DNA from 3 places in the Tardiphaga sp. 866_E4_N1_4 genome. Region 2 is predicted to be linked to each of the others. Evidence: predicted binding sites of a transcription regulator. Region 2 holds the regulator's gene; each other region holds the start of a gene.
What was found. The regulator HrcA, encoded in region 2, represses chaperone genes, less so after heat shock. The targets are predictions, from matches to a motif close to GTTAGCACTCNCNNNNNGNGAGTGCTAAC.
Positions count from the first base shown of each region.

Region 1 (6,295 bases), 1.2 Mb from region 2:
GCGATGAAAGATGCGCTGGCAAGAAGCGTGAGAGAGAACTTTCTGAACATCGACGTACTCTGTACTGTTTCGTCGTGCGCGTTCTCACCTGAGAAGCGCTTTGCACACTCCGACTTAAGGTTAAAATCGCCTCGGTTTGGTAAACACAATCGCCGTTTGGATTCACCACGTCGTCAAACGGCGCAGTTCTATTTAGTAGCGTTTATTTTGAATGAACGCGAAAGCCCCATGGTTAACTAACAGTTTGCGCAGCGATTATCGGCTATCGGCGCGATGTTCCCGCGTGAACTTCACGTTAAACTCATAGGTATACGAACGGGGGATTGATTGAACGTTGGGGGACCTGATGTCTGTTCGTCGCAAGCGATTTCGCATTGAAGAAGTTTTCGGTACTGCACCTATGCCCAATGAAGTGGTGGGCAGCAGCGAGCCGATGCCAATGCATCGCGAAATCATGGCTGAGCTCCGCGCGATCCGCGCGCAGATGGGAGCGCCGGCCCGCAACGCCGTGACAGATCAGGTCGGCGCCGCCGCCGATCAGCAGGTTGCGGAAGCGCAGGCGCTGCTGGCAACCTACCGCGCTCAGATCGAGCAGTGCGAAAAGCTGAAGATCGAACTCGATCTGATCCACGACGCCATTACCCGTACCAAGATGGAAATCGCAGTTCTTCACGGCAAGAGCTTCGAAGGCGACGAAATGGCGAAGGTCAACGGTGAACTCGGCGCCGTCGTCGGCGGCACCGAAGAAGCCACGCAGCAGATTCTCGCCGCAGCCGAAGCCATCGATAATGCATCGACAGCGCTCGGCAAGGTGACCTCACCCGATCAGCAGAAGCAGATGCTGGAAGAGATCGGCGATAACGTCGTCGCGATCTTCGAAGCCTGTAACTTCCAGGACCTCACCGGCCAGCGCATCAGCAAGGTGATGACCACGATGAAGTTCATCGAAAACCGCATTACTGCGATGATGGACATCTGGGGCGGTGTCGACGAGATCAAGGCGCATGCGCCGGCCAAGGTCGACGACCGTAGCGAAGACGACAAGCTGCTGAATGGTCCGAAACTGGACGGCGACGTCGGCCATGCTTCGCAGGACGATATCGACGCGCTGTTCGGCTAAGATAATTTTCGACCACAGTTAGAGATCGCTTAACGCCGGGCAGCAATGCCCGGCGTTTTTATCATCACGAAACAGAGCAGCACCGCCAGCGCCAACACGGTCCCAAGCAGCAGCACCATGCGGTCGGACAGTGTCTCGACTGCGGACGCCACCACGAATGGCGCGAAGGCCTGCACGAACAAAGCCGGCCGCGCGATACGGCCGATCACACGGCCATACCCCGCCGGGCCGAACATCAGAAGCGGCAGCGCACCGCGCGCGATGGTCATGACGCCATTGGCCGCTCCGAAGCCGATAGCGAACAAGGCCGCCAGCGGAAACGAAATCCCCGCAAAGGCCAGCATCGCGAAGGCCGATACCACGAGCACCACCGCCCCGCGCGCGATCCACAGCGGATGGGTGCGTCCCGCCAGCATGAAGTCTGCCAGCCGCGACGCCACCTGCGCCGGACCGAACATCGCACCGATGGTCACCGCCGTTGCAGCACTGAGCCCGCCGCGCTCCAGCAGCGCGAGCAGGTTCGAGGTCACGCCCGACAGAATGAAGCTGTAAAGCGAGAACGCGGCCGCCAGCAGGATGAACGGCCAGCCTTCCGGGCGCAGGGTTGCCTGCGGGGGAACGACAACGGCGTCCACCACGGGCAGAGGCGCGACGGCGACGTGGCGCGGCAATGCAAAAGCATGAAGCGGCGCAACGACAAATGCGAAGATCGCTGCGAAGGTCAGATACGTCCCGCGCCAGCCGACGGCCTCAAGCAGAAGATGGGTCGCCGGCCAGCCAACCGTCGAGGCGAAGCCGCCTGCAAAGGTCACGAAGGTGATCTGCCGCCGCGCCGAGGCACCGAAGATACGCGTCAGCGTGGCGAAGGCGGGATCGTAGAGCGACGCAGACATTGCAGCGCCGAGCAACACCCAGCAGGCCAGATAGGTCGCGGGATGATCGGCGACTGAAAACAGAGCGAGACCCAAGGCACCGGCCAATGCGCCCGATGCCATGACGACATTGCCGCCGTGGCGGTCGATCAATCCACCAACCACCGGCGACAGCAGTCCCGATACGATCAGCCCCAGCGAAAAGCCCGCCATGCCGAAGGCCAGCGACCAGCCATGCGCCGCCGTGACATGCGGCATGGTCAGCACCGGTGGATAGATCAGGATGCCCCAGGTCAGGATCTGGGTGAATGCCAGCACAAGGACCGCGCGGCCCGGTCCGAAAACAAGGTCGCGCAATCGGTGCATGGGCTCACGTCTTCAAGGGAGTGGCGGGACCCGCCTTACGCCTCAGGTCAGGCCTTGTCAGGTCAGGCCTTGGGTGCGCAACGGACATAGACCATGTTGCCGTAGCGAATCGCAGCGTCCTTGTCGATGAAGCGCGTGACGAGAATCCGACCGTCGAAGGAGACGATCTCGCGATCCTTCTCACCACCGGCGGGACCGGGCGGGCCGATATAGTTCTTGCCGCTCGGCGAGCCCTTGAGGCGCAGTTCCTGCGGCGTCGCCTCGTCGGCGAGATGCATGATGACGCCGCCGGTGGCGCCCTGGCCGATGATATAGGGCTGCTTGCACTGGCCGCGCGCGGCATTCTCGGTGCGAACGCGATCGTTGGGATTCATGTAGGACGCCAGACCCCAGCGGCCGACGAGTTCTTCCGAGCGGATCGAGGCTGGCAGTTCCGGCGCCGGCGGGGGCTCCGGCGGCGGTGTCGGCTGCGAGTTCCCAAAGCTGAACCCGCCCAATCCACCAGACGTGCCGCACCCGCCCAATGACAGCGCCAAAGTTGAAACGATCGCCAGATGGGCAACCGTGCGGGCGTAGCGTGACCTGATCATATTATCCCCTAGAGCAAATTCCCCGGCTGCCCGTCCCGGCAGCCAAGCGCAAAACACCTGACGGCGCAATGAGGTCGGCAGAATTACGCCGACTCTCCATTATGGTTTCCAGATCATCCTATATTGGCCTCACCAAGGCCTTAAGGCCTCGCTTGACTCAAAAAGCGTCTGGCCATATTTCCCGGACGCTCAATTAGCACTCCCGGAGCGCGATTGCTAAGGGAATGAGCCGGCCGCCTTGAGCGTTCCGGCTGGATTCCCGCCCGCCTCCGAGATGGCAACGAAATCGCAAACCCTAAAGGGACACTCCCATGGCCAAGACCAAATTCCGCCCGCTGCACGACCGCGTCGTCGTCAAGCGCATCGTCGCCGACGAGAAGACCAAGGGCGGCATCATCATCCCGGACAGCGCCAAGGAAAAGCCGTCTGAAGGCGAAGTCGTCGGTGTCGGCCCTGGCGGCCGCGACGAAGCCGGCAAGCTGATCCCGATCGACATCAAGATCGGCGACAAGGTTCTGTTCGGCAAGTGGTCGGGCACCGAGATCAAACTCGACGGCGAAGAACTCCTCATCATGAAGGAGTCGGACATCATGGGCGTGATCGCTTAAAGGCGGTCCGCTCTCCAAACACTCGGACGTCATGCCCGGACTTGATCCGGGCATCCATCTGGCTTCTTCGCAGGAAGATGGATGGCCGGGTCAAGCCCGGCCATGACAGCGTTTTAATTTCAAATTCCCATCACTCGGAGCACCATCAACATGGCAGCCAAAGACGTTAAATTCTCCGGAGACGCGCGCGATCGCATGCTGCGCGGCGTCGACATTCTCGCCAACGCCGTCAAGGTCACGCTCGGTCCGAAGGGCCGCAATGTCGTGATCGAGAAGTCGTTCGGCGCTCCGCGCATCACCAAGGACGGCGTCACCGTCGCCAAGGAGATCGAGCTCGAGGACAAGTTCGAGAACATGGGCGCGCAGATGCTGCGCGAAGTCGCCTCGAAGACCAACGACACCGCAGGCGACGGCACCACCACCGCCACCGTGCTGGCCCAGGCCATCGTCCGTGAAGGCGCCAAGTCGGTTGCTGCCGGCATGAACCCGATGGACCTCAAGCGCGGCATCGATATCGCCGTCGCCGCCGTCATCAAGGACATCACCAAGCGCGCCAAGCCGGTTGCGTCTTCGGCTGAAGTCGCCCAGGTCGGCACCATCTCCGCCAACGGCGACGCTGCCATCGGCAAGATGATCGCCCAGGCAATGCAGAAGGTCGGCAACGAAGGTGTCATCACGGTTGAAGAGAACAAGTCGCTCGAGACCGAAGTCGACATCGTCGAGGGCATGAAGTTCGATCGCGGCTACCTGTCGCCCTACTTCGTCACCAATGCCGAGAAGATGACCGCCGAGCTCGAGGACGTATATGTCCTGCTCGTCGAGAAGAAGATCTCCAGCCTGCAGGCCATGCTGCCGGTGCTCGAAGCCGTGGTGCAGTCGGGCAAGCCGCTCCTGATCATTGCTGAAGACGTCGAAGGCGAAGCGCTCGCCACCCTCGTCGTCAACCGCCTGCGCGGCGGCCTCAAGGTTGCTGCCGTCAAGGCACCGGGCTTCGGCGATCGCCGCAAGGCGATGCTGGAAGACCTTGCGATCCTGACCGGCGGTCAGCTCGTCTCGGAAGATCTCGGCATGAAGCTGGAAAGCGTCACGCTCGCCATGCTCGGCCGCGCCAAGAAGGTCGTGATCGACAAGGAAAACACCACCGTCGTCAACGGCGCTGGCAAGAAGCCGGCCATTGAGGCCCGCGTCAACCAGATCAAGGCACAGATCGAGGAAACCACCTCGGACTACGACCGTGAGAAGCTGCAGGAGCGTCTGGCCAAGCTGGCTGGCGGCGTTGCCGTCATCCGCGTCGGCGGCGCGACTGAAGTCGAAGTGAAGGAAAAGAAGGATCGCGTGGATGACGCGCTGAACGCGACCCGCGCGGCCGTTCAGGAAGGCATCGTCCCCGGTGGCGGTACTGCGCTTCTGCGCGCCAAGAAGGCCGTCGGCCGTCTCACCAACGAGAACGCCGATGTGCAGGCCGGTATCAACATCGTGCTGAAGGCGCTGGAAGCTCCGATCCGCCAGATCGCCGAAAACGCCGGCGTTGAAGGTTCGATCGTGGTCGGCAAGATCCTGGACGAGAAGTCCGAGACCTTCGGCTTCGACGCGCAGACCGAAACCTATGTCGACATGGTCGCCAAGGGCATCATCGATCCGGCCAAGGTGGTGCGTACTGCACTGCAGGACGCGGCCTCGGTTGCCGGCCTGCTGGTCACCACCGAAGCCATGGTCGCCGAACTGCCGAAGGAAGCTGCACCGGCGATGCCGGGCGGTGGCGGCGGTATGGGTGGCATGGGCGGAATGGGAGGCATGGGCTTCTAAGCCCTGCTTTCACGCTCAACTGCATTGTGATCGAAGGCCGCCTCCCGGCGGCCTTCTTTTTTGCCTGCCACGCATCGTGCTTGCGACTTATGGCCTTTCGCCTTGGTCGCGGTTCTGATTCAATCCCGTGATTAATCTCGCATGGGCGGAATCAGATAAATCCGCCCGGAGACACGTCGATAACGTCCAGGGACTTTTGAAATGCGCGCGCTTCATCTTTGTCTGCTCGGCCTTACGGTCACCGCCTCGGTTGGGACCGTCCACCACGCTTTCGCGCAGGTGAAAGCCGCGCCGAAGAGCCAGCCGGCAGGCCCCGAGACGCGCTATTTCACCTCGATCGACGGCGTCATGAACGGCAATGCCGACGTCATCCTGCGGGAGACGCGGCAGGGCAAGGCTGTCACGGCCGCGACGCTTGATGTTTGCTATCCCGCCGAGAAGGGCAGCGACCGCAAGGATCGCTTCGTCGCCAATCTCACGGTCAGCGGTTCGACGCTGACCGGCGCAACGCAGACCCAGGTCGACAAGCTGCCGGTGACCATCAAGCTGAACCGCCGGCCGACCGGCGACACGTTCGAATTCAAGGGACAGATCTCGGTCGGTCAGACCAACAACAACGTGACGTCTTCGGACAATTCGGATCAGAGCGAGAAGGAATTCCAGGACAATCAGTCCACCGACGACAATATCGCGCCCGCACCGAAGGATTTCACCGAAGTGTCGCCCGAAGCGATCGCGGTCAAGATCAAGCTCGAAGCGGCACTCGATTTCGTCCGCACGCTGCGTGGGCAGAGCGTCGAGGTCGCGTTGAACAGCCTGGCCGTATCGTGCGATGCACTGCGCGCCGGCGAGCAGGTCATCAGCCTCGCCATCGACCCGGAACGCGCTGCGGCTTTCGTCGCCAAAACCAAGACCTATCCCGGCGTCGTCAAT
Region 1 covers NZ_CP197242.1:5,471,396-5,477,690, reverse strand. Annotated here, with positions in the region: gene AB8B20_RS26340 (L,D-transpeptidase) at 1-50, opposite strand, end outside; gene AB8B20_RS26335 (protein phosphatase CheZ) at 347-1,120, shown strand; gene AB8B20_RS26330 (MFS transporter) at 1,150-2,358, opposite strand; gene AB8B20_RS26325 (hypothetical protein) at 2,421-2,948, opposite strand; gene AB8B20_RS26320 (co-chaperone GroES) at 3,260-3,556, shown strand; gene groL (chaperonin GroEL) at 3,707-5,362, shown strand; gene AB8B20_RS26310 (hypothetical protein) at 5,564-6,295, shown strand, end outside.
Region 1: AB8B20_RS26320 (co-chaperone GroES) is a predicted target of HrcA. The motif match lies at 3,141-3,169, and genes of this name have one in related genera.

Region 2 (6,295 bases):
ATGGTCTGCACCAGGGCATAGGACTTCAGGAGCTGCGCCAGCTCCGGATCAGCTTGCGCCCAAGCGCTCCAGTCGGCTTCGCGATCGTCAATCAGCACCACATCCGGCGGCAGCTTGCGAATATCATCGACCAACCCATTTCGCTCAGCCGCCAGATACTCATCGAAACGTGCTGATGTTGCAGCGTCGATCGTCCGCTCCAGACGAGCGCGGCGGACGATCTCCCGGATCGACAGCGCCTCCTGACGTGACACCCAGACACCGCCAACATTGCGCACGAGCGGATGTGCAATCGTCGCCGCCCCACCCAACATGATGATCTTCGGACGCTGCAGTCCAAGCTTTACCACAGCATCTTGAAGTGCACGCACATCGACGCTGGCCTTGAACCAGAAGCAGGCACTCACGAGGAGCGCCACAGCGGCGACCGACGAACCGACCTGCAAGCGTGGCCCATGCTGTCGTGCGCGATCGATCGTTGCGACGGCATAACCAAACGCCATCAGCGCCAGCGCCACCATCGGATAGGCGTGATAGTTATAACCCCTGCTTTGAACGAAATAGGACATCGCAAAGCCAAGCGAGCTAGCCAGGAGCACGACAAGAGCCGGGTCTGCTGAACGCCGACTCTGTAACAGCAGTGTGGCGAATACGGCGACCAGCCATAACGTCGTCGCACCGCCCAGCGCGAGCGCCAGCCACGACAACGTCAGCAGCCGATACACGTCGCTGGCAACAGGATAGATCACGGTGAAATAGGCGGGGAAGGCCACGTAGACCCACAGTGCATAGGCCACCACCAGTGCGCTGGCGATCCAGTTCTCCGGCGCGAAAACAATCCTCCACTGCCGTGCATTGGTCGCCGCCGCGATAACGGCTGTACCGACGCCGAACGCGAAATACGGTTTGAAGCACATAGTGATAGCAGCACTGATGCCGGCGATGACGACCACGCCAGGCGGGATTATCTCGCCATCGGCGCGGCGGATCAGGACCGCCAGCGCGGGCAACAAAAACAGCAAGGCGAGATGTTCGCGCTGGCCGAAGTCGTACATTGGCAGGATGCCGAGCAACGCGATCGCACAAACCGCCAGCGGAGCAGCGGCGGCGCGCCCGGGGATGCGCGAGTTGCGCAGCAGCCGCCATGTCACCACCATCGACCCTGCGATGAGGCCGAATACCAGCACGAGCGTCATGAGCTCGGCGCGCAATCCCAGAAGCCGTCCCAGTACCACGGCGATAATATTGACCGCCCCGGCCATCGGGGGGTTGATCTCAAGAATATCGAGATAAAGACGCTGACCATCGAGCACGCGTTCGCAGACGATCAACAACCAGCTGACATCGACATTAAACGGCAGCACCGCGCGCAGCCCGACGGCCACCGCGCAGACGAGAGCGCCGGCGATCAGCCAGATGGCCGCAAGCCGCGTCCGAGGCGTGGTCGCGCCGCCGAGTTGCAAACCGGCATCGATCATCATGCACTTACTCTTTCGAGCCAATACCATCGCTACGCTAGGAGAGCCGCGTTAAAAAGCCATTGCGCTGGTCTGCGAGACACCGCCGCACCATCCATATCGAGCCGCCTTTACGGAAGCGCCTGGACCTGATTTGCTGCAGAAATTCTGACAGGAGATGTTGCGATGTTCGATAGACGTCAGCTTCTTGTGGGACTTGGTGCGCTAACAGCGGCCGGCATGGCGCCCAAGGCGCTCGAAGCGGCAGGCAAGGTCAGCCTCGATCGCACATCCGTCCTGCTGGTGATCGACGTGCAGAATTGCTTCCTGCCCGGTGGCAGCCTTGCGGTGAAGGACGGCGACAAGGTCGTCCCGGTCATCAACGCCATCGCGAAGAAATTCGCCGATGTGGTGATGACGCAGGACTGGCACACGCCGGGCCATATCTCCTTCGCATCCAGCCACAGCGGCAAGAAGCCGTTTGAGACCCTTGAGGTGAAATACGGCAAGCAGGTGCTGTGGCCGGATCACTGCGTGCAGGGCACTGAAGGGGCTGCGCTCTCGAAGGATCTCGCCATCCCGCATACCGAGCTGATCCTGCGCAAGGGCTTCAACAACGACGTCGACAGCTATTCGGCATTTACCGAGGCTGACGGAAAGACCACCACCGGTCTTGCCTCCTATCTGAAAGCCCGCAAATTGCAGCGCGTATTTATCGCCGGCCTCGCCACCGACTTCTGTGTCGCGTGGTCCGCGCTCGATGCGCGAAAAGCAGGTTTCGATGTCTATGTAGTCGAAGACGCCTGCCGCGGCATCGACACGCAGGGCTCGCTGGCCAAAGCCTGGGCCGACATGAACAAGGCCGGCGTGAAACGGATTCAGTCAGGCGATCTGGCGACTTGACCCATACTCTCATTGTCATCGCCCGACCTGGCACGCAATTGCGCGCTGGGATCGGGCGGCCCAGTAATCACCGGCGCTTGTGATCACTCACTAAGACCGGCGTGTACTGGATCACCCGCTTTCGCTGGTGATGACAGCCAGAGGCTCTGTTACTCCGAAACAGGTGCAGCCTTGGCGCCGCCCTTCGAGACACCGACCAGCGCCGGGCGCAGCACGCGCTCGCCAATGGTGTAGCCGGCCTGCACAACCTGAACAACGGTGCCCGCAGGCACGGAAGCATCGGGCACTTCGTACATCGCCTGCTGGAAATTCGGATCGAACTTCTCGCCCGACGGGTCGAACTTCTTCACGCCGTTCTTTTCCAGCGTGTTGAGCAGCGAACGCTCGGTGAGCTCGACGCCTTCGAGGAGCGCCTTCAGGCCCGGATCGGCCGCGGCCTTGGTGTCGGCAGGCACGGCATCCAGCGCACGCTGCAGGCTGTCGGCGATATCGAGCACTTCGCGCGCGAAATTGGCGATCGCATAGGTGCGGCCGTCCGCGACTTCCTTCTGGGTCCGCTTCCGCAGGTTTTCCATCTCCGCCAGCGTGCGCAGCATCCTGTCGCGCGATTCCGCTGCTTCCTTGGTCAGGGCCTCGACCGAATTCGGTTCCGGATCGTCCGGCATGATGTAGGGCTTGGAGACCACCGGATCGGCGGCCTGCGCCGTCTTGTCCTGATTGTCGTTCTGCCCATTGGAATCAGTCATCACGCTGCCTTCTCAAAAACACGCCAAAATGGTGGGATTGCTGAGCGGGATATCGGGGTTTGAGCGCCGAAAATCAAGCGCAACCGGCCGGATTCGGCCGATCTGTCAGCCCCCGAGCATGCGGCTGACGATACGCGCCGCGTAATCTACCATCGGGATCACCCGCGCATAGTTCAGCCGGGTCGGCCCGATGACACCGAGAACGCCGACAATATGGCCGGCGCCATCGCTGTAGGGCGCAATGATCGTGGACGAGCCGGACAGCGAGAAGAGTTTATTTTCCGAGCCGATGAAGATGCGGACACCTTCGGCCGTCTCCGCCCGACCGAGAAGGTCGATCACCTCGCGCTTGGCTTCGAGATCGTCGAACAGGAGGCGAACGCGTTCAAGATCCTCCAGCGCATGAAGATCCTCAAGCAGATTGGCCTGGCCGCGCACGATCAGCTGCCGATCGTCCTTCTCGCCACCCGACCAGCTGGCAATGCCGGCGGCAATGACCTTCTGGGTCAGCTGATCGAGCTCGATCTGGTTCTGGGTCAGTGCCGTTTCCAGTTCCAACCGGGCCTCAGCCAGCGTACGGCCGCGAATCCGGGCATTGAGGAAGTTAGACGCCTCGTTCAGCGCCGACGACGGCACGCCCGGCGGCAGGGTCAGCACGCGGTTTTCGACCTGGCCATCCTCGGCGACCAGCACGACCAGCGCCTTTTCGGGCTCCAGACGGACGAATTCGATGTGTTTCAGCCGCACATTGGACTTGGCGGTCAAAACCACCGCCGCCGCGCGGGTCAGCCCGGACAGCTGCGTCAGCGCCTCGCCGAGCGCCGCTTCCACCGTCTGCGAGCGTCCCACCGAAGACAGTTGCTGCTGGATCGACTGCCGCTCCGGCTCGGTGAGGTCACCGACCTGCATCAAGGCATCGACGAAGAACCGCAGCCCGAGTTCGGTTGGCAGCCGGCCGGCAGACGTGTGTGGCGCATAGATCAGGCCGAGCTGCTCAAGGTCCGACATCACGTTACGGACCGACGCTGGCGACAGCGGAACCGTAATCAGGCGTGAAATATTGCGCGAACCGACAGGTTCGCCGGTGGCGAGATAGCTCTCGACGATCTGCCGGAAGATCTCACGCGATCGCTCATTGAGCTGGGCGAGCCCGGCATGCGGCGAAATCAGGCCGATCGGATCGTGGTGGGCCACAGGGTACTCCTTGAGGACCTAATCTGTCGCCCCGAGCCCCCGGATACAAGCACCATTGCGGTTGTGGAACCTGCCCCGCCCTTGCCGCTGCGGTCTGTGGCCCCTAAAAGCACCGCGAACAGGCTTCTCTGGACATTTGGAAGGATTTTCTCATGCGGCCAAGCCGTCGTGCGCCCGATGAACTGCGCGCCGTGTCGCTGGAACGCGGCGTGGTCAAATATGCCGAAGGTTCCTGCATGGTGAAGTTCGGCGACACTCATGTGCTGGTGACCGCCACGCTGGAAGAGCGCCTGCCGCCATGGCTCAAGGGCCAAGGCCGCGGCTGGGTCACCGCCGAATACGGCATGCTGCCACGCGCCACGCTGGAACGTACCCGCCGCGAAGCCGCATCCGGCAAGCAGGGCGGCCGCACCGTCGAGATCCAGCGCCTGATCGGCCGCTCGCTGCGCGCTGCCGTCGACCTCGAAGCGCTCGGCGAACGCCAGATCACCATCGACTGCGACGTGATCCAGGCCGATGGCGGCACCCGCACGGCGTCGATCACCGGCGCATGGGTTGCGCTGGCCGACTGCATCTCGTGGATGAAGAACCGCAACATGTTCAAGAACGGCGGCGGCAACGTGCTGCGCGACAATATCGCGGCGATTTCCTGCGGCATCTATCAGGGCACCCCGGTGCTCGATCTCGATTATGCCGAAGATTCCGAAGCCGATACCGACGCCAATTTCGTGATGACCGGCGACGGGCGCATCATCGAGGTGCAGGGCACCGCCGAGAAGACGCCGTTCACGCAGGACGAGTTCCTGAAGCTGATGGCCCTGGCGCAAAAGGGCGTCGGACGACTCGTCGAGCTGCAGAAAATGGCCATCGCGTGATTCCGCAAGTCATCAAGCAGGCGTAGACTCCCACCATGCATCGTCGAATCACCGGGAAGCTCGTCATCGCCACCCACAATCCCGGCAAGCTTGCCGAGATGCGCGATCTCCTGGCCCCCTACGGCATCGAAGCAGTGTCGGCCGGCGAGCTCGGTCTCGCCGAACCCGACGAGACCGGCGACACCTTCAAGGCCAATGCCGCCATCAAGGCGATTGCCGCGGCCAATGTCGCGCAATTGCCGGCCTTCGCGGATGATTCAGGCCTCGTCGTCGATGCCCTCGACGGCGCACCCGGCATCTTCTCAGCACGCTGGGCCGGCGAGTCCAAGGACTTCACCGGCGCGATGACGCGGATCGAACGCCTGTTGCAGGAGCGCGGCGCGACCACACCCGACAAGCGAACCGCGCATTTCGTCTCGGCGCTGTGCGTGGCCTGGCCCGACGGTCATCTCGAGGAAGTCGAAGCGCACGCCCATGGCACGCTGGTCTGGCCGCCGCGCGGCACTGCCGGCTTCGGCTACGATCCGACATTCCTGCCCGATGGTCACACCCGCACCTATGGCGAAATGACCGCGGTCGAGAAGCACGGGTTGCCGCCACTCGGCGAGGGCTTGTCGCATCGCGCCAGGGCGTTCGTGAAACTCGCGGAGATCTGCCTTGAATCCCGCTGACGCACAGCAAGACGCTTTCGGCGTCTATGTGCACTGGCCGTTCTGCCTGTCGAAGTGCCCGTATTGCGACTTCAACAGCCACGTCCGTCATCACGCCATCGACGAAGTACGTTTCGCGCGGGCCTTCGCACGGGAGATCGAAACCACGGCTGCCCGCACGCCAGGCCGCACCGTGACGTCGATCTTTCTCGGCGGCGGCACGCCGTCGCTGATGCAGCCGCAGACCGTCGGCGCAATTCTGGATTCGATCGGCAAGTACTGGAATGTCGCCTCCAACGTCGAAGTCTCCCTCGAAGCCAATCCGACCTCCGTCGAAGCGACGCGCTTTCGCGGCTATCGCGAGGCGGGCGTCAACCGCGTGTCACTTGGCGTACAGGCACTCGACGATGCGTCGCTGAAGTCGCTCGGACGTTTGCATACGGCGCGCGAGGCACTCGATGCCGTGGCCA
Region 2 covers NZ_CP197242.1:4,288,800-4,295,094, reverse strand. Annotated here, with positions in the region: gene AB8B20_RS20790 (hypothetical protein) at 1-1,481, opposite strand, end outside; gene pncA (bifunctional nicotinamidase/pyrazinamidase) at 1,644-2,360, shown strand; gene grpE (nucleotide exchange factor GrpE) at 2,510-3,106, opposite strand; gene hrcA (heat-inducible transcriptional repressor HrcA) at 3,212-4,300, opposite strand; gene rph (ribonuclease PH) at 4,453-5,175, shown strand; gene rdgB (RdgB/HAM1 family non-canonical purine NTP pyrophosphatase) at 5,211-5,846, shown strand; gene hemW (radical SAM family heme chaperone HemW) at 5,833-6,295, shown strand, end outside.

Region 3 (6,295 bases), 2.5 Mb from region 2:
CGGCGGAGTCGATGGCACTTCGGCGACGATAAGCTGTCGCACCTTTTCGCTCAGCACCTTGGTCTGCTGTCGGTAGCGGGTAGTCTCGGCGTTGTATTTGCCCGTGTTCGCCGGATCCTGTTTTGCGCATTCACTCAAAAGATTCTGTCGCAAATCCATCACCGCATACACGTGCTTGGCACTCTCAAAGACGCTGCGTGCAGCTGAATGCGCGGCGGTGCTGAGGCCGATGAAAGAAAGAGCGATGAGTATGCGCATGATTATTTCCCTGATGCTTCCACCAAGTAGACGATCCGTAGCCACGCAACCCGCAATGGCTTCCGCGATTGTCTGCGATGACCAGCCCTAAACAAAAACCCCGGCATCGCTGCCGGGGTTCTGCATTCTGATAGTTGCTTGAAGCGTTGGACTTAGAAGTCCATGCCGCCCATGCCGCCGCCCGGAGGCATGCCGCCTGCGCCTGCGCCGCCCTTCTTGGGCAGCTCGGCAACCATGGCTTCCGTGGTGATCAGCAGGCCGGCAACCGAAGCTGCGTTCTGGATCGCTGCACGGACAACCTTGGTCGGATCGATGATGCCCTTCTTGAGCATGTCGCCGTAGGTGCCAGTCTGCGAGTCGAAGCCGTAGCTGTAGGTCGCGGTCTCGAGGACCTTGCCGACGATGACCGAACCGTCTTCGCCTGCGTTGATGGCGATCTGGCGAGCCGGAGCCGACAGGGCCTTGCGGACGATCTCGACGCCGGTCTTCTGGTCGTCGTTTGCGGTCTTGATCTTCTTCAGCTGTTCCGAAGCGCGGAGCAGAGCGACGCCGCCGCCGGGGACGATGCCTTCTTCAACCGCAGCGCGGGTCGCATGCATCGCGTCATCAACGCGATCCTTGCGCTCCTTCACTTCGACTTCGGTCGCGCCGCCGACGCGGATGACGGCAACGCCGCCAGCCAGCTTGGCGAGACGCTCCTGCAGCTTCTCACGGTCGTAGTCCGAAGTGGTCTCTTCGATCTGCGCCTTGATCTGCGCCACGCGTGCTTCGATGTCGGCCTTCTTGCCGGCGCCGTTGACGATGGTGGAGTTTTCCTTGTCGATCATCACCTTCTTGGCGCGACCGAGCATGGCGAGCGTCACGTTCTCGAGCTTGATGCCGAGATCTTCCGAGATCGCCTGGCCGCCGGTCAGGATCGCGATGTCCTGCAGCATGGCCTTGCGGCGATCGCCGAAGCCCGGTGCCTTGACGGCAGCAACCTTGAGGCCGCCACGCAGGCGGTTGACGACGAGGGTGGCGAGAGCTTCGCCTTCGACGTCTTCCGCGACGATGACGAGCGGCTTGCCGGTCTGCACGACGGCTTCGAGCAGCGGCAGCATCTCGTTCAGCGAGGAGAGCTTCTTCTCGTTGATCAGGATGTAGGCGTCGTCGAATTCAACGCGCATCTTGTCGGCGTTGGTGACGAAGTAGGGCGAGATGTAGCCGCGGTCGAACTGCATGCCTTCGACGACGTCGAGTTCGGTTTCGAGCGACTTGGCTTCTTCAACCGTGATGACGCCCTCGTTGCCGACCTTCTTCATGGCGTCGGCGAGGAACTTGCCGATTTCCGCGTCGCCGTTGGCCGAGATGGTGCCGACCTGGGCGATTTCGTCGTTCGAGGTGACCTTCTTGGAGTTCTTGACGAGGTCAGCAACCACGGCTTCCACAGCCAGGTCGATGCCGCGCTTCAGATCCATCGGGTTCATGCCGGCAGCAACCGACTTGGCGCCTTCACGGACGATCGCCTGAGCGAGCACGGTGGCGGTGGTGGTGCCGTCGCCGGCTGCGTCGGCCGACTTCGAGGCCACTTCGCGCACCATCTGGGCGCCCATGTTCTCGAACTTGTCGTCGAGCTCGATTTCCTTGGCGACGGTGACGCCGTCCTTGGTGATGCGGGGCGCGCCGAACGACTTGTCGATGACGACGTTGCGGCCCTTCGGACCGAGCGTCACCTTCACGGCGTTGGCGAGAATGTCGACGCCGCGCAGCATCTTGTCGCGGGCATCAACGCCGAATTTCACTTCTTTAGCTGACATGTTTTGCTTCCTTGAAAATCAGGATGGGTGGGAAAGGCGCTTAAGCGGCCTTCTTCTTGGCGGGAGCGGCACCTTCGAGGACGCCCATGATGTCGCTTTCCTTCATGATCAGCAGGTCCTGACCATCGATCTTGACCTCGGTGCCCGACCACTTGCCGAACAGCACGCGCTCGCCGACCTTCAGATCGATCGGGATCAGCTTGCCGGCTTCGTCGCGGCCGCCCGGGCCGACGGAGACGATCTCGCCCTGGGAGGGCTTCTCTTTGGCGCTATCCGGAATGATGATGCCGCCAGCGGACTTCTCTTCGGCGTCGATACGCTTGACCACAACGCGATCGTGAAGCGGACGGAATTTCATGCAGTCCTCCTAAGTTTCTGTAGATGCTTGAGAAATTTAAATTGGCAGTCTGAGCCAACAAGTGCCAGCGCAGCTGGTCCGGACATAGGCCGAACGTTCCTCACCGGCAAGGGTCTGTATCAAATATTTTGGCACTCAAATATGACGGGTGCCAGAATTGGTTAAGACCCTCCGATACCGGCTCTCGAATCCGTTAGCATCCACGGTAAGTGGCTGCTAACACTCGGCTTTCAATACATTATTAAACTTTTAAGCTTGTGATGAAGACGTTGCTTGCGTCACATTTCATGCATCGTGTTGTCATGGGCGAAGTGGAAGCCGGTTCGCTGCAGTCAGCACGGTCACAGGAGAGCAGAGCGAAGTTCGACGCCAAACCGGAATCCACTTAGCCGAATGCGCTCTGTCCATGGAGGTTGAACATGGTCTCGAGAAATGCAGTTTCTGACGATTTCAGGAAGCAGGTGCTTGGCTACGGACTGACGACGGCGCAGATTCTCTACCGCATGCCGGACCATCCATCGCTGCTGCAGACCTATGTCTGGCAGAACTACGATCTGTTTCCGAAGTTTCCCGCGCTGAAGGATTTTCTGGATTTCTGGCAGGAGAAGCTCGATGGCCCGCTCTTTGCGGTCACCGTCGCGCATTCGAAACTGATCAAGCCGGCCGAGCTTCGTGCCGTGGATGGCGTCTTCCGGTTGCACTAGTCCGCGCCTCTCAACGCGCCGGATGAATTGCCGCTGTGCTGAACTACAGCTAGGTTCCCGGACGCGCTGGCCGTTTGTTAGGCATTGCGCCGGGTGGGAAACACGACATGGCGAAGCTGAAGCGAACGTCAAAGAGCGCGGCGAAAACGGCTGTGACGAAGAAGCCTGCGACACAGGTGGTAGCGAAAGCAGCAAAAAAGCTCGCTGTTGGCAAGCCGGCCAAGGCGAGTACAAAAGCGGTCGCCAAGGCCGCGGCGAAACCCGGCCCGCGCCGCAAGCAGCGCGTCGCGATCAGCCACTATCAGGAAGAAGCATTTCTCGGCGACGGCCTGCGTGCCTACGCGAAGTATCGCGATCTCGGCGTCGCCGCTGCGACCGGCGGTTTGGCGCACGCGCATGTCATCCGGCTGATCGGACCTTGCGATCCGAAAGAGGTCTCCAAGCTTCACTATCACGATGCCGAGTTTCAGCTGGTCTATGTGCTGAACGGCTGGGTGAAGGCCTATATGGAAGGCGAGGGCGAGATGACCATGCGTCAGGGGTCATGCTGGACCCAGCCGCCACGCATCAGGCATCTGATCCGTGATTACTCCGACAATTGCGAATTGCTGGAAGTGATCCTTCCGGCGGAGTTCAAGACGGTGGAAGTCCGGTAGTTCGCGTGCGGAAATGCGACGCGTGCCTTGTTCGCGCGTCGCAGTGGCGTTGAATCAGCTATGCTGAGCCCGTCGCTGCCCTGGCCCTCAACGAGTATCTCATGACTGCATCCGTTCCGGTTTTCGACGGTCACAACGATGTGCTGCTGCGGCTGTACAAATCGCAATCGCACGATCCGGTATCCGACTTCCTGACCGGGGAAGCCGCCGGTCACATCGACCTGCCGAAAGCGAAGGCCGGCGCGTTCGTCGGCGGGCTGTTTGCGCTGTATTCGCCGGCGGCTCAGGCGTCATCGGGATTCATGGCGCAGATGACGGGCGGACGCTACGCCGTGCCGCTCCCCGAGCCGCTGACGATGGACGAGGCGCGCAATTCCGTCGTCGCCGAACTGGCTATCCTGCTGCAGCTCCAACGCGCTTCCGCAGGCGCGGTGGCGATCTGCACCACCACCGCCGAAATCCGGTCCGCTATTGAGCGCAAGGCGCTCGCCGTGGTGGTCCATCTGGAAGGCGCGGAGGCCGTCGACGCCGAGCTCAGATTCCTCGACGTTCTCTATGCGGCGGGGTTGCGGTCGATCGGGCCGGTGTGGAGCCGGACCAACATCTTCGGCCATGGCGTGCCGTTTCACTTCCCGTCCGGGCCCGATCTCGGCGACGGTCTCACCGCGGCCGGCGAGCGGTTGATCGGCGCCTGCAATGACCTGAAGATTTTGGTCGACCTGTCGCACATCACCGAGAAGGGTTTTTGGGATGTGGCGCGGCTGTCGAAGGCGCCGCTGGTGGCGACCCATTCCAATGCCCATGCGCTGTGCCCGTCGCCGCGCAATCTCACCGACAAGCAGCTCGCCGCGATCCGCGACACCGGCGGCATGGTCGGCCTGAATTTCGCGACCTGCTTCCTGCGCCCCGACGGCAGCATGCGGCCCGACACCGGCATCGAGCTGATGGTGCAGCAGATCGACTATCTGCTGGAGAAGCTGGGCGAGGATCACGTCGGGCTGGGATCGGATTTCGACGGCGCGGTGGTGCCCGAGGCCATCGACTCCGCCGCGGGCCTGCAGGTGCTGTTCGTGGCCTTGCGCGCCAAGGGCTATTCCGAGACGCTGCTCGGCAAGCTCGGCGCGGGCAACTGGCTCGATCTGCTGCAGCGGACGATCGGCTGACCGGCGCTGGCGGCGTGTCTCAGGTGAGCATGCCGACGATCGCGCCCATCAGGCAGGTCGTCAGCGTCCCCGAGACGATCGACTTCACGCCGAGCGCGTTGATTTCGTTACGACGTTCCGGCGCCATGGTGCCCAGGCCTCCGATCATAATTCCGAGGCTGGCAAAATTTGCAAATCCGCACAGCGCATAAAGCATGATGAGGCGCGAGCGCGCATCCAGCGCATCGGGACCGAGCTTCGCCAGTTGAACATAGGCGATCAACTCGTTGAGGATCGTCTTGACGCCCATCAGCGAGCCCGCGGTCAGCGCCTGGTCCCACGGCAGGCCCATCAGCCAGCACACCGGTGCCATCACGTAACACAGTAGGCGCTGCACGGACAGCGTGTTGCCTCCCACGGTGGGCATCATCATGAGGATCGCGTTCATGAGATACATCAGCGCCACGAAGACCAGCAGCAGGGCGATGATGTTGACGAGCAGTTCGATGCCTGCACTCGTGCCCTTGACGATCGCATCTATCGTGCTCGTGGCCGATGCGTCCGGATTGGCGAGCAATCCACCTGTGCGACGATCCTCCGTCTCAGGCACCATGATCAGGCTGACAAGGATCGCAGCTGGCGCCGAGAGCACAGAAGCAATCACGAAATGCGCCGATGCATCGGGGATCAGCGGCGCCATGAAAGTGGCATAGAGCACCAGCACGGTACCGGCGATCCCCGCCATGCCGCCCGTCATCACCAGAAACAGTTCGCTGCGCGTGAGCTGCGCGAGGTAAGGGCGAATAAACAACGGGGCCTCGACCATGCCCAGAAAGATGTTCGCGGCTGTTGACAGTCCGACAGCGCCGCCGATGCCGAGCGTGCGTTCAAGCAGCCACGCCATGCCGCGTACGATCGGCGGCAGGATACGCCAGTAGAAGAGCAGGCTGGTCAGCACGCTGATGACCAGCACCACGGGGAGTGCCTGCAGTGCGAGCACGAAATCCGCGCCGGGATTCTTGAGATCGAACGGCAATGCGCCGCCGCCGAGATAACCGAATACGAAGGAGGTGCCGGCGCGGGACGCTGCGGCGATGGTGCTGACAGCATCGTTGATGCTGCTGAAGGCGCGCGTCACGACGGGAAGCTTCAGCAGGATCACGGCAGCGACGATCGTCAATGCGAGACCGATCGCGGCCTGTCTCAGCGACACCCTGCTGCGGTTTTCACCGAGCGCCCAGGCGATCCCCAGAAGCGCGATGACGCCGAACGCCGATTGTAGCTGAAGCATAAATCCCCCGAAACCGCGGCGCGATGATGCCGCGGCTTCCCATGCCATGCAATCGCAATGCCGCTGAGGCGGGTTACGTTTTATCCCCGT
Region 3 covers NZ_CP197242.1:1,758,678-1,764,972, reverse strand. Annotated here, with positions in the region: gene AB8B20_RS08900 (hypothetical protein) at 1-258, opposite strand, end outside; gene groL (chaperonin GroEL) at 411-2,054, opposite strand; gene AB8B20_RS08890 (co-chaperone GroES) at 2,095-2,412, opposite strand; gene AB8B20_RS08885 (usg protein) at 2,832-3,116, shown strand; gene AB8B20_RS08880 (cupin domain-containing protein) at 3,224-3,772, shown strand; gene AB8B20_RS08875 (dipeptidase) at 3,874-4,935, shown strand; gene AB8B20_RS08870 (NupC/NupG family nucleoside CNT transporter) at 4,955-6,205, opposite strand; gene AB8B20_RS08865 (SDR family oxidoreductase) at 6,286-6,295, opposite strand, start outside.
Region 3: AB8B20_RS08890 (co-chaperone GroES) is a predicted target of HrcA. The motif match lies at 2,540-2,568, and genes of this name have one in related genera.